3 regions of the Pseudocitrobacter sp. 2023LY-00077 genome follow, and region 3 is predicted to be linked to each of the others. Evidence: riboswitches for the same ligand, from Rfam matches in the RefSeq annotation. Region 3 holds a riboswitch; each other region holds the start of a gene.
What was found. Region 3 has a riboswitch for thiamine pyrophosphate ahead of thiC (phosphomethylpyrimidine synthase ThiC). Riboswitches for the same ligand answer to the same signal wherever they lie in the genome.
Positions count from the first base shown of each region.

Region 1 (3,272 bases), on a different contig from region 3:
GCTTATCGAGCAGGTTTCACGCACCATTAAGCAGCTGAAGCCCGACGTCGAGTTTGGCGTAAGCCCGGCGGGCGTCTGGCGTAACCGCTCGCACGATCCTTTAGGGTCGGATACGCGCGGTGCGGCCGCCTACGATGAGTCTTATGCTGATACCCGCCTTTGGGTGCAGCAAGGCTTGCTGGACTACATCGCCCCGCAGCTGTACTGGCCGTTTGCCCGCGACGCTGCGCGTTATGATGTGCTGGCAAAATGGTGGGCGGATGTGGTGAAACCGACCAAAACACGACTCTATATTGGCGTGGCGCTGTATAAAGTGGGCGAACCGTCGAAAAAAGAACCTGACTGGGCGGTGAATGGCGGCGTACCAGAGCTGAGTAAGCAGATCGATCTCAATGAATCAATCCCGGAAATCAACGGGACGATCCTGTTCCGCGAAGATAATCTCAATCAACCGCAAACCCGCCAGGCGGTGAATTATCTGAAAACCCGCTGGGGCCATTAATCCTGCCTTTTGTGCGCTACGCAAACCCGGCGTAGCGCACCTCATCTGCTATGCTTACCCTGACATTCTTTACTGGAGAACGGATATGGGACTGTTTAACTTCGTGAAAGAAGCAGGTGAAAAACTGTGGGATAAACTGACGGATTCGCATCAGGACCAGGGCGAAAAAGTCACCGAGCATTTAAAGAAACTCAATATTCCCGGTGCGGATAAAGTTCAGGTGACGGTCGTCGACGGGAAAGCCAGCGTCACCGGCGATGGGCTAACCCAGGAAGAGAAAGAGAAAATTCAGGTCGCCGTCGGTAACGTTGCCGGAGTCAGTGAAGTTGAGAATAACATTACCGCTGCCGATAGTGCGGATGAAGCCACCTACTACACCGTGAAATCCGGCGATACGCTGAGCGCGATCTCCAAAAACGTATACGGCAACGCCAATCTGTACAATAAAATCTTTGAAGCCAACCGCCCGATGCTTTCTCATCCGGATAAAATTTATCCCGGCCAGACTTTACGTATTCCTAAAGCCTGATAACCGCACGCTTGCTGGAAGTCATTCCGGTAAGCGTTCCCCCCTCGTTGTATTCACAGACAAAATATCGTATAAAACCTCCTGTCCGAGGGGTGTCCAGAAATGGGCTGAGATGGCGCAAGCCGAACCCTTAGAACCTGATCTGGGTCATGCCAGCGAAGGGACGGGTTAGCCATCTATTTACACAGCCAATTCCTGTTCTTCCCTCATTGAGCCCGGATCTCCACTTAATTACTGGAGGTCCCATGTCTTTACCCCTGTTTGAAACCGGTCTTTACGGACGCCTTCGCACGCTTGCGGGTCACCACTGGCACGATTATGTCGCCCATGAATTTGTCCAGCAGTTAGGTGCGGGCACCCTGCCTGAACCTGCGTTCCGCCGATATCTCACCCAGGATTACCTGTTTTTAGTTCATTTCGCCCGCGCCTACGCACTGCTGGTGAGCAAACTGCAAAATCTGCCGGAAATGCGCGCGGCGACGGCATCACTGAACGCGATTCTTAACGAACTGCCGCTGCATATCAGCTACTGCCAGCAATGGGGATTAACGGAATCCGACGTTACGCAGGTGGAAGAAGCCGCCGAAACGGTGAATTACACCCGTTATGTTCTGGATGTGGGGCATTCAGGCGATGTGCTTGATCTGCTCACCGCACTGATGCCGTGCGTGGCAGGCTATGCGGAAATCGGCCTGCGCCTGCTCAACGATCCGGCAACCGTCTTTGAGGGTAATCCTTACGCGCCGTGGATCCGCAACTATGGTGATGAGGGCTATCTGGCAGGCGTACAAGCCTCTCTGACGCTATTTGAAAATCTGGCGGCTCAGCGCGGTGGTGAAGGCCGTATCGCTGAACTTTCATCTATCTTCACCACCGCCACCCGGCTGGAAAGCGCGTTCTGGCAGATGGGGTTGAACGCGAAATCATGAAGGCGGTGAATGAATCCCCCGCGATCAGGCTAACAGACCTTACGCTGCGTTATGGCAATAAGACAATATTCGAGAACCTGAACGTGACTATCCCGGCAGGGCATTTCGTCTCCTTGCTGGGTGCCAGCGGTGCGGGTAAAACCAGCCTGCTGCGCATTGTTGCCGGGCTGGCAGCACCCACATCGGGTAGCGTGGCGGATGAACATGGTCGCCCGCTCGCAGGCCGAATCGCCTGGATGGGGCAGCGCGATCTGCTCTATCCGTGGTTAACCATTGAACAGAATGTTTGCCTGGGGGCGCGTTTACGCGGAGAAAAAGCCGATCGCCAATGGGCACAAGAGCTGCTTGAGCGTGTGGGGCTAAGCAGTTATGGCCACGCCCTGCCGCAGACGTTATCCGGCGGAATGCGCCAGCGCGCCGCCATCGCCCGAACCCTCTATGAACAGCAGCCGATTGTCCTGATGGATGAGCCGTTTTCCGCGCTGGACGCGATTACCCGCGCCACGATTCAGGCGCTGGCGGCGGAACTGCTGGCTGACCGTACCGTGCTATTGATCACACACGACCCCGTAGAGGCCTGCCGCCTGAGTCATCACATTCTGGTTCTGGCGAAACATCCTGGCGGCATCGATGACTCCCACGTTATGGCTGGCCTGCCGCCACGCGAACTTGACGATCCTCTGGTTATCCAGAGTCAACGTGAGCTTATGCAACAGCTCATTCGGGGGGCACAGTGATTTTCTTATCACGAATCTGGCGCGGGATGACGCTGTTTGCAGGCTTAGTGGGGTTATGGTGGCTGGCGACGCTCGGCTCTATTCCAGCATTCCTGCTGCCATCGCCCACGGCGGTAGTTCAGGCCCTGCACGATAATGGTCGTTACCTCGGCTGGCACACGTTGATTACCCTGGCGGAAATCGGCAGTGGCCTGGTGATTGGCGTACTGCTCGGGGCGATTCTGGCGCTGTGCATGGTCTTTTCTCCCCGTCTTCAGCGCTGGGTGATGCCGGTGGTATTAACCAGCCAGGCGATACCGGTCTTTGCCCTCGCCCCACTGCTGGTGCTGTGGTTTGGTTTTGGCATGAGCGCCAAGGTCACCATGGCGGTACTGATTATCTTCTTCCCGGTCACCTCGGCTCTGTTTGACGGTTTGCGCCGGGTAAGTGGTGATTATCTCGACCTGGCCCGCACCATGGGGGCGTCACGCTGGACACTGCTTCGTCATGTGCAGTTGATGGCCGCGCTACCTGCCTTTGGTTCCGGCCTGCGCATGGCGGCAGCCGTTGCGCCCATCGGCGCCATTATTGGCGAA
Region 1 covers NZ_JBSPEI010000021.1:16,574-19,845, forward strand. The annotation lists gene ACWWFX_RS21500 (glycoside hydrolase family 10-like protein) at 1-502, shown strand, start outside; gene lysM (peptidoglycan-binding protein LysM) at 588-1,031, shown strand; TPP riboswitch at 1,110-1,212, shown strand; gene tenA (thiaminase II) at 1,277-1,960, shown strand; gene ACWWFX_RS21515 (ABC transporter ATP-binding protein) at 1,957-2,697, shown strand; gene ACWWFX_RS21520 (ABC transporter permease) at 2,724-3,272, shown strand, end outside.
Region 1: another riboswitch for thiamine pyrophosphate. It lies ahead of tenA (thiaminase II); the one in region 3 lies ahead of thiC (phosphomethylpyrimidine synthase ThiC).

Region 2 (3,272 bases), on a different contig from region 3:
TGGGTAAACTCTAAGAATGATATTATCCGGTGATATTTGCCGGAAAAATCCATTCGCGGTGACAGGACTTATCGTTGAGGAGTGAAAATGCTCAGGCTGGAAGATTTAACCCTGTTCGTGCGCGCGGCGGCATTAAGCAGTTTCAGCGAAGCGGCGCGCGAGGCCGGTCTGCCGCCTGCGCAGGTGAGTTCCGCCATTAAGCGTCTTGAGACGGCGCTTAATATCCGTCTGTTTGCCCGTTCAACGCGCAGCCTGCGCTTGACGCCAGAGGGCGAAACCTGGCTGCCCTACGCCACGCAAATGCTGGAAACGATGCAGGCCGGGCTCCAGCAGATTCAAACGCCCGACGATGAAATTCGCGGTACGCTGCAAATTGCGGTGCCTTCTGATTTGGGACGAAATCTCCTGCTCGGTATTTTCCGCCAGTTCCGCCAGCGCCACCCGGCGCTTAAATTGCGCATTCTTTTCTCTGACCAGGTGACGGATGTGTTTAAAGATCCGGTTGATGTCGCCTTTCGCTACGGCAGCAATGAGGATGCATCGTACGTCGCGCTGCCCATCGCACCGGATAATCGCCGCGTGCTGGTCGCATCGCCAGAGTGGATCGCCAAAAATGGCGAACCGGCAACGCCCGCTGATTTAGAAAAGTGTGATGCGCTGACCTATGTCCTGCGAGGTCGATTGTTCGATCGCTGGACGCTCACTGCGGGGGAAGAAACCCACGAAGTGCAGGTCAATGGCACGATTATCAGCGATGACGCGGAGGTTATACGCCGACTGGCGATTGCCGGGGAAGGCATTGCCAATAAGTCCTGGCTCGACGTCAGTGAAGATGTCTTTCAGGGACGACTGAAATTGCTGCTGCCGGACTATGAAGGCGACTGCGTGCCGCTGAACATGATTTGTCCGCATCGCAAGCAGCTCTCGCCTGCGGTGCGGTTGTTGTATGAGGCAGTGAAGGAACGCTGTGAAGCGCTGGTGCAGCGTAGGGGCTAAACCAGCGTCATCAAAAAGAATCCGGCAGCGGTCATCAGGAGCGATCCCACCACGTGAGTCATCACCGAAATCATCGCCCACAGATAGTTGCCGTTTTGCAAAAGGGTGACGATCTCCGCCGAAAAAGTGGAAAAGGTCGTCATCCCGCCGCAAAGTCCGGTGGTAATCAGTAACTTCCATGCCGGGTCCAGCTGCGGCTGGCGCAAAAAGAACGCCAGCGCCGCGCCAATAATAAAACCACCGACCAGATTAACCACCAGCGTTCCCGGTGGCAGGCTGGGGAAAAGGCTGTTCAGTTTCATCGACAGCCACCAACGAATGACACACCCGGTAGAGCCGCCAATAATAACGGCCAGTAATGAACGATACATCACGCGCGTAAATCCTTATGCTAAATGTTTGATCAGCACATCCACCGTCAGATGGTTGATGTACTCAAGGGAGTGGGAGGCGAGCACGCCCAGCAGGCGATTGTGATGTCCGGCGATGACCAGATCGATACGGCGATCGCGGATACAGGATTCGACATCTTCAAAGCGACGGGTCGTGACCAGTTCCAGCGTTTGTACCGGTAAGGAAACGGATTCCGCCAGCTCGCTCAACAGGGCTTTGGCCTGAATGACTTCCTGCGAAACCACGTCATCCATCAGGCTGTCGGAGACATAATTGAGGGCGCGATAATCGGTGCTGATATGCGCGATGGTTATCGTCATCGCGTTCTCCTGCGCCATTTTTGCAGCGTGATCGAGCAGGGGAATGCCATCAAGGCTGTTGTTAATCAGCACCAGCGCATGGTTGTAAACAGGCATAAAAAAACCTCGTCAGGTTGCGAGGTATGAGCGGGTCTTCAAACGACAGACAGCCTGACATACCTCCATGTTAAGAGGGTATACCAGGCGTCATCAGCCCCAGCAGGGCGGTTGGGAAAGGTGGAACGCCATCACCTTTGTGAATAATTTTGGACCGATGATGGGGGGATTGCAAATGGTTTGTGCGGCTTGCTTCCACCCGGCACTTGCCGTAACCTGCTGCGATACACGAATTTGTTGTATTGATGACTCGGGGTGCCCTTCCTTCGTGAAGGCTGAGAAAAACCCGTACCACCTGATCTGGATAATGCCAGCGTAGGGAAGTCAGAGACCGTCAGGTCATTGCTTCTGGACGTTCTGGCAGGAGCAAACCATGCAAGCAGAGCCGCTTAGTCCCGCGCAAATCGCGCATTCGTTACATCTTTTTCGTCATCACGCCCCCCTTGTTCACTGTATGACTAACGACGTCGTGCAGACCTTTACCGCCAACGTATTGCTGGCGCTCGGTGCATCCCCCGCGATGGTGATTGATGCGCAGGAAGCCGCGCAGTTCTCTGCCATTGCCGATGCGTTATTGATAAACGTCGGCACGCTAACGCAGCCGCGCGCGCAGGCGATGAAAGCCGCCGCGTTGAGTGCGAACGCTGCGGGTAAACCCTGGACTCTCGACCCTGTCGCCGTGGGCGCGTTAACGCTGCGCACCGAGTTTTGCCACGACCTGTTGACCTTAAAACCTGCCGCCATTCGGGGGAATGCCTCCGAAATTATGGCGCTGGCGGGAATGAGCGCGGGAGGGCGCGGCGTGGATACCACCGATACCGCCGCTGCTGCGCTACCGGCGGCACAGGCTCTGGCGCGTCAAATCAATACCGTTGTGGCGGTGACGGGCGAAGTGGATTACATCACCGATGGACAACGCGTTATCGCGGTAACGGGCGGCAATCCGCTGATGACCCGGGTAGTGGGGACGGGCTGTGCATTGTCTGCGGTCGTCGCGGCAAGCTGTGCGCTGCCGGGCGACAGGCTGGATAACATTGCCTCTGCCTGCGCCTTTATGAAACTGGCCGGTGGTCGTGCGGCGGTCGATAACGGACCGGGCAGTTTTGTCCCGGCATTACTTGATGCACTGTATGTGCTTGATGGGGAGGCACTGGCATGAAACGGATTAACGCATTAACCATTGCCGGTACCGATCCAAGCGGTGGCGCGGGCATTCAGGCGGATCTGAAAACCTTCTCAGCATTGGGCGCATACGGCTGTTCGGTGATTACCGCGCTGGTGGCGCAAAACACCCATGGCGTGCAGTCGGTCTATCGTATTGAACCGGATTTTGTCGCTGCGCAGCTGGATTCCGTGTTTAACGATGTGCGCATCGATACCACCAAAATCGGTATGCTGGCGGAAACTGATATCGTTGAAGCCGTGGCGGAGCGATTACAGCGCCATCGGGTGGAAAATGTGGTGCTG
Region 2 covers NZ_JBSPEI010000001.1:430,580-433,851, forward strand. The annotation lists gene ACWWFX_RS01970 (LysR family transcriptional regulator) at 88-996, shown strand; gene crcB (fluoride efflux transporter CrcB) at 993-1,367, opposite strand; gene ACWWFX_RS01980 (universal stress protein) at 1,383-1,805, opposite strand; fluoride riboswitch at 1,883-1,950, opposite strand; TPP riboswitch at 2,047-2,144, shown strand; gene thiM (hydroxyethylthiazole kinase) at 2,179-2,964, shown strand; gene thiD (bifunctional hydroxymethylpyrimidine kinase/phosphomethylpyrimidine kinase) at 2,961-3,272, shown strand, end outside.
Region 2: another riboswitch for thiamine pyrophosphate. It lies ahead of thiM (hydroxyethylthiazole kinase); the one in region 3 lies ahead of thiC (phosphomethylpyrimidine synthase ThiC).

Region 3 (3,272 bases):
GCCTTCCGGGTCCGGAATCGGCAGCTTATCAACATCCGCTTTACTGGTTATCGGCGAGGTAAAGCGTGGGCCTTCACCCGCTTCAAAATAGAGCCCGAGGCCCATTGCATCCGGGATAGTCAGAATATCGGAGAACAGAATGGCCGCATCCAGCGGGTAACGGCGCAGCGGCTGAAGTGTGACTTCGCATGCCAGCTCGGCGTTTTTGCACAGGGACATAAAATCCCCGGCCTGGGCACGGGTCGCTTTATATTCCGGTAAATAACGGCCCGCCTGGCGCATCATCCAGACAGGGGTGACATCTACAGGCTGACGCAGCAGCGCACGCAGGTAACGATCGTTTTTCAGTTCGGTCATTTTTCCATTCCTTGAGCTCTTTCACGCCAGTGTAACATGAGTGTCACTCATACTCTGCCCGGCAGAGTGCGACAGTATCTTCAATGAGTCGACGGGCGACGGTTCCCGGCGGCGGCAGTAACGGTAAATTGTCATAGCGATACCAGTTGGCTTCCAGCAACTCTTTGGGGTCGATCACGATATCGCCGCTGTCATACTCGGCCATAAACGCGGTCATCAGTGATTGCGGGAACGGCCACGGTTGGGAGGTGACATAACGCAGGTTTTTGATTTTTATACTGCTCTCTTCCATCACTTCGCGCGCGACGGCCTGCTCCAGCGTTTCGCCCACTTCAACGAACCCAGCCAGCACGGTGTGTACGCCGTTGCGATGACGCGTATGCTGCGCCAGCAGGATGGTGTCATCGCGACGAATGGCGACGATGATGCAGGGCGCGATTTGCGGATAGTAGCGTTGACGGCAGTGGTCGCACAGCATCGCCCATTCGGTTTTGCTGGGGTGCATGGTATGCCCACAGTAGCCGCAGAATTTATGCGAGCGGTAGAACTCCGCCAGCTGCACGCCGCGCCCGGCGAGTTGAAACAGCCCGGCATCCTGGTCGAGAATTTGCCGCAGCGAGCCCATATCATGACGACGCTGTTGCTGAATCAGCCACACCGGCGAGCCTTGCCATTCACCAATCAGCAGCGCGCGTTGCCCCGCAAGGTCGAATTTTCCCGCTTCGCCCCAGGGTAATTCTCCGCCCGGCAGCCATAATTTTTGCTCATGGCTGACGACCCACCAGCCGATGTCTAATTTTTCAATTATACGATCCATATCTATTGCACTACCTTTGCTTCACTGGCATGTTATTTACATTATCGTTACATCTTAGTGCGCAGTCTTTAAATCCACTTGTGCGGAGTCAATCACATGTTAAACCAGCTCGAAAGCCTGACGGAGCATGTTGGAGGCAGTAACAAACTGGTCGACCGCTGGCTCAACATACGCAAGCAATTGCTTGTCGCTTATTCCAACCTGATTGGGATTAAGCCTGGCAAAGAATCGTTTATACGGCTGAATGAAAAAGCACTGGATGATTTTTGTCAGCGACTGGTGGACTACCTCTCCTCCTGCCACTTCAGTATTTATGAACGCATTCTCCATAAATTGGAAGGCGACGCCGCGCTTTTAACGGCCACTAAAATCTGGCCCAGGCTGGAAGCCAACACCCAGTTGATTATGGACTATTACGACTCCAGCCTGGAGACGGCCATCGATCACGATAATTGCTTTGAATTTCAACAAGCATTGTCGGATATCGGCGAGGCGCTGGAGGCACGTTTTGTGCTCGAAGATAAGCTCATCATGCTCGTGCTGGATGCGATGCACGATAGCCCCGGGATCAAACGTCCCGCTTGAGATTTTACGCATTAACGCGTAGTTTACATTCATCGTCCCATTTATGGGGCTACATCTTGTCGGAGTGCCACGTGTGAAAACACAGGCTGAGACCGTTAATTCGGGATCCGCGGAACCTGATCAGGCTAATACCTGCGAAGGGAACAAGAGTAATTCAGCTTTATGCCTCTGCCTTCACGGGCGCTGTGCATCCATTACTCCATCCGTCGTCTGACAAGCCATATCCTTTTTTATTTGGTATGCGCTATGTCTACAACAAAACTGACTCGCCGTGAACAACGCGAACAGGCTCAACGCTTTATTGATACTCTGGAAGGCACCGCTTTCCCTAACTCGCGCCGTATTTATCTCGCAGGTACACAGCCTGGCGTACGCGTGCCGATGCGCGAAATTCAGCTTAGCCCCACGCTCATTGGCGGCAGCGAGGATAATGCGCAGTACGAAGAGAATGAAGCGATCCCGGTGTATGACACCTCCGGCCCCTACGGCGACCCAGCCGAAAAAATCGATATCCGCCAGGGCCTGGCAAAACTGCGCCAGCCGTGGATTGACGCGCGCGCCGATAGCGAAACCTTAACGGCGCGCAGCTCCGCCTATACTCAGGCCCGCCTCGCGGACGAATTTCTCGACGAATTGCGCTTCACCGGCCTGTTGACGCCAAAACGCGCGTGTCCCGGCAAGCGCGTCACCCAACTCCATTATGCTCGTCGGGGGGTAATCACCCCGGAGATGGAATTTATCGCCCTGCGCGAAAATATGGGGCGCGAGCGCATTCGCAGCGAAGTACTGCGCCAGCAGCATCCGGGGCAAAGCTTCGACACGCTGCTACCACAAAACATCACGCCTGAGTTTGTCCGTGCCGAAGTGGCGGCAGGTCGGGCGATTATCCCGGCCAATATTAACCATCCGGAATCGGAACCGATGATCATCGGGCGTAACTTCCTGGTGAAGGTGAACGCCAATATCGGTAACTCCGCAGTCAGCTCCTCGATTGAAGAAGAGGTGGAAAAACTGGTGTGGGCAACGCGCTGGGGCGCCGATACGGTGATGGACCTCTCCACCGGGCGTTACATCCACGAAACCCGCGAATGGATCCTGCGCAACAGCCCGGTACCAATCGGCACCGTGCCGATCTACCAGGCGCTGGAGAAGGTCAATGGGATCGCCGAGGATCTGAGCTGGGAAGCGTTCCGCGATACGTTGCTGGAACAGGCCGAACAGGGCGTAGACTACTTCACCATTCATGCGGGCGTGCTGCTGCGTTACGTGCCGATGACCGCCAAACGCCTGACCGGTATTGTGTCGCGCGGTGGCTCAATCATGGCGAAGTGGTGCCTCTCGCATCATCAGGAAAACTTCCTTTATCAGCACTTCCGCGAAATTTGTGAAATTTGCGCCGCCTATGATGTATCGCTGTCGCTGGGCGACGGCCTGCGTCCTGGCTCAATTCAGGATGCCAACGATGAAGCCCAGTTTGCAGAACTTCACACGTTGGGCGAATTGACCAAAATCG
Region 3 covers NZ_JBSPEI010000026.1:20,873-24,144, reverse strand. The annotation lists gene hemE (uroporphyrinogen decarboxylase) at 1-357, opposite strand, end outside; gene nudC (NAD(+) diphosphatase) at 401-1,174, opposite strand; gene rsd (sigma D regulator) at 1,271-1,759, shown strand; TPP riboswitch at 1,810-1,919, shown strand; gene thiC (phosphomethylpyrimidine synthase ThiC) at 2,006-3,272, shown strand, end outside.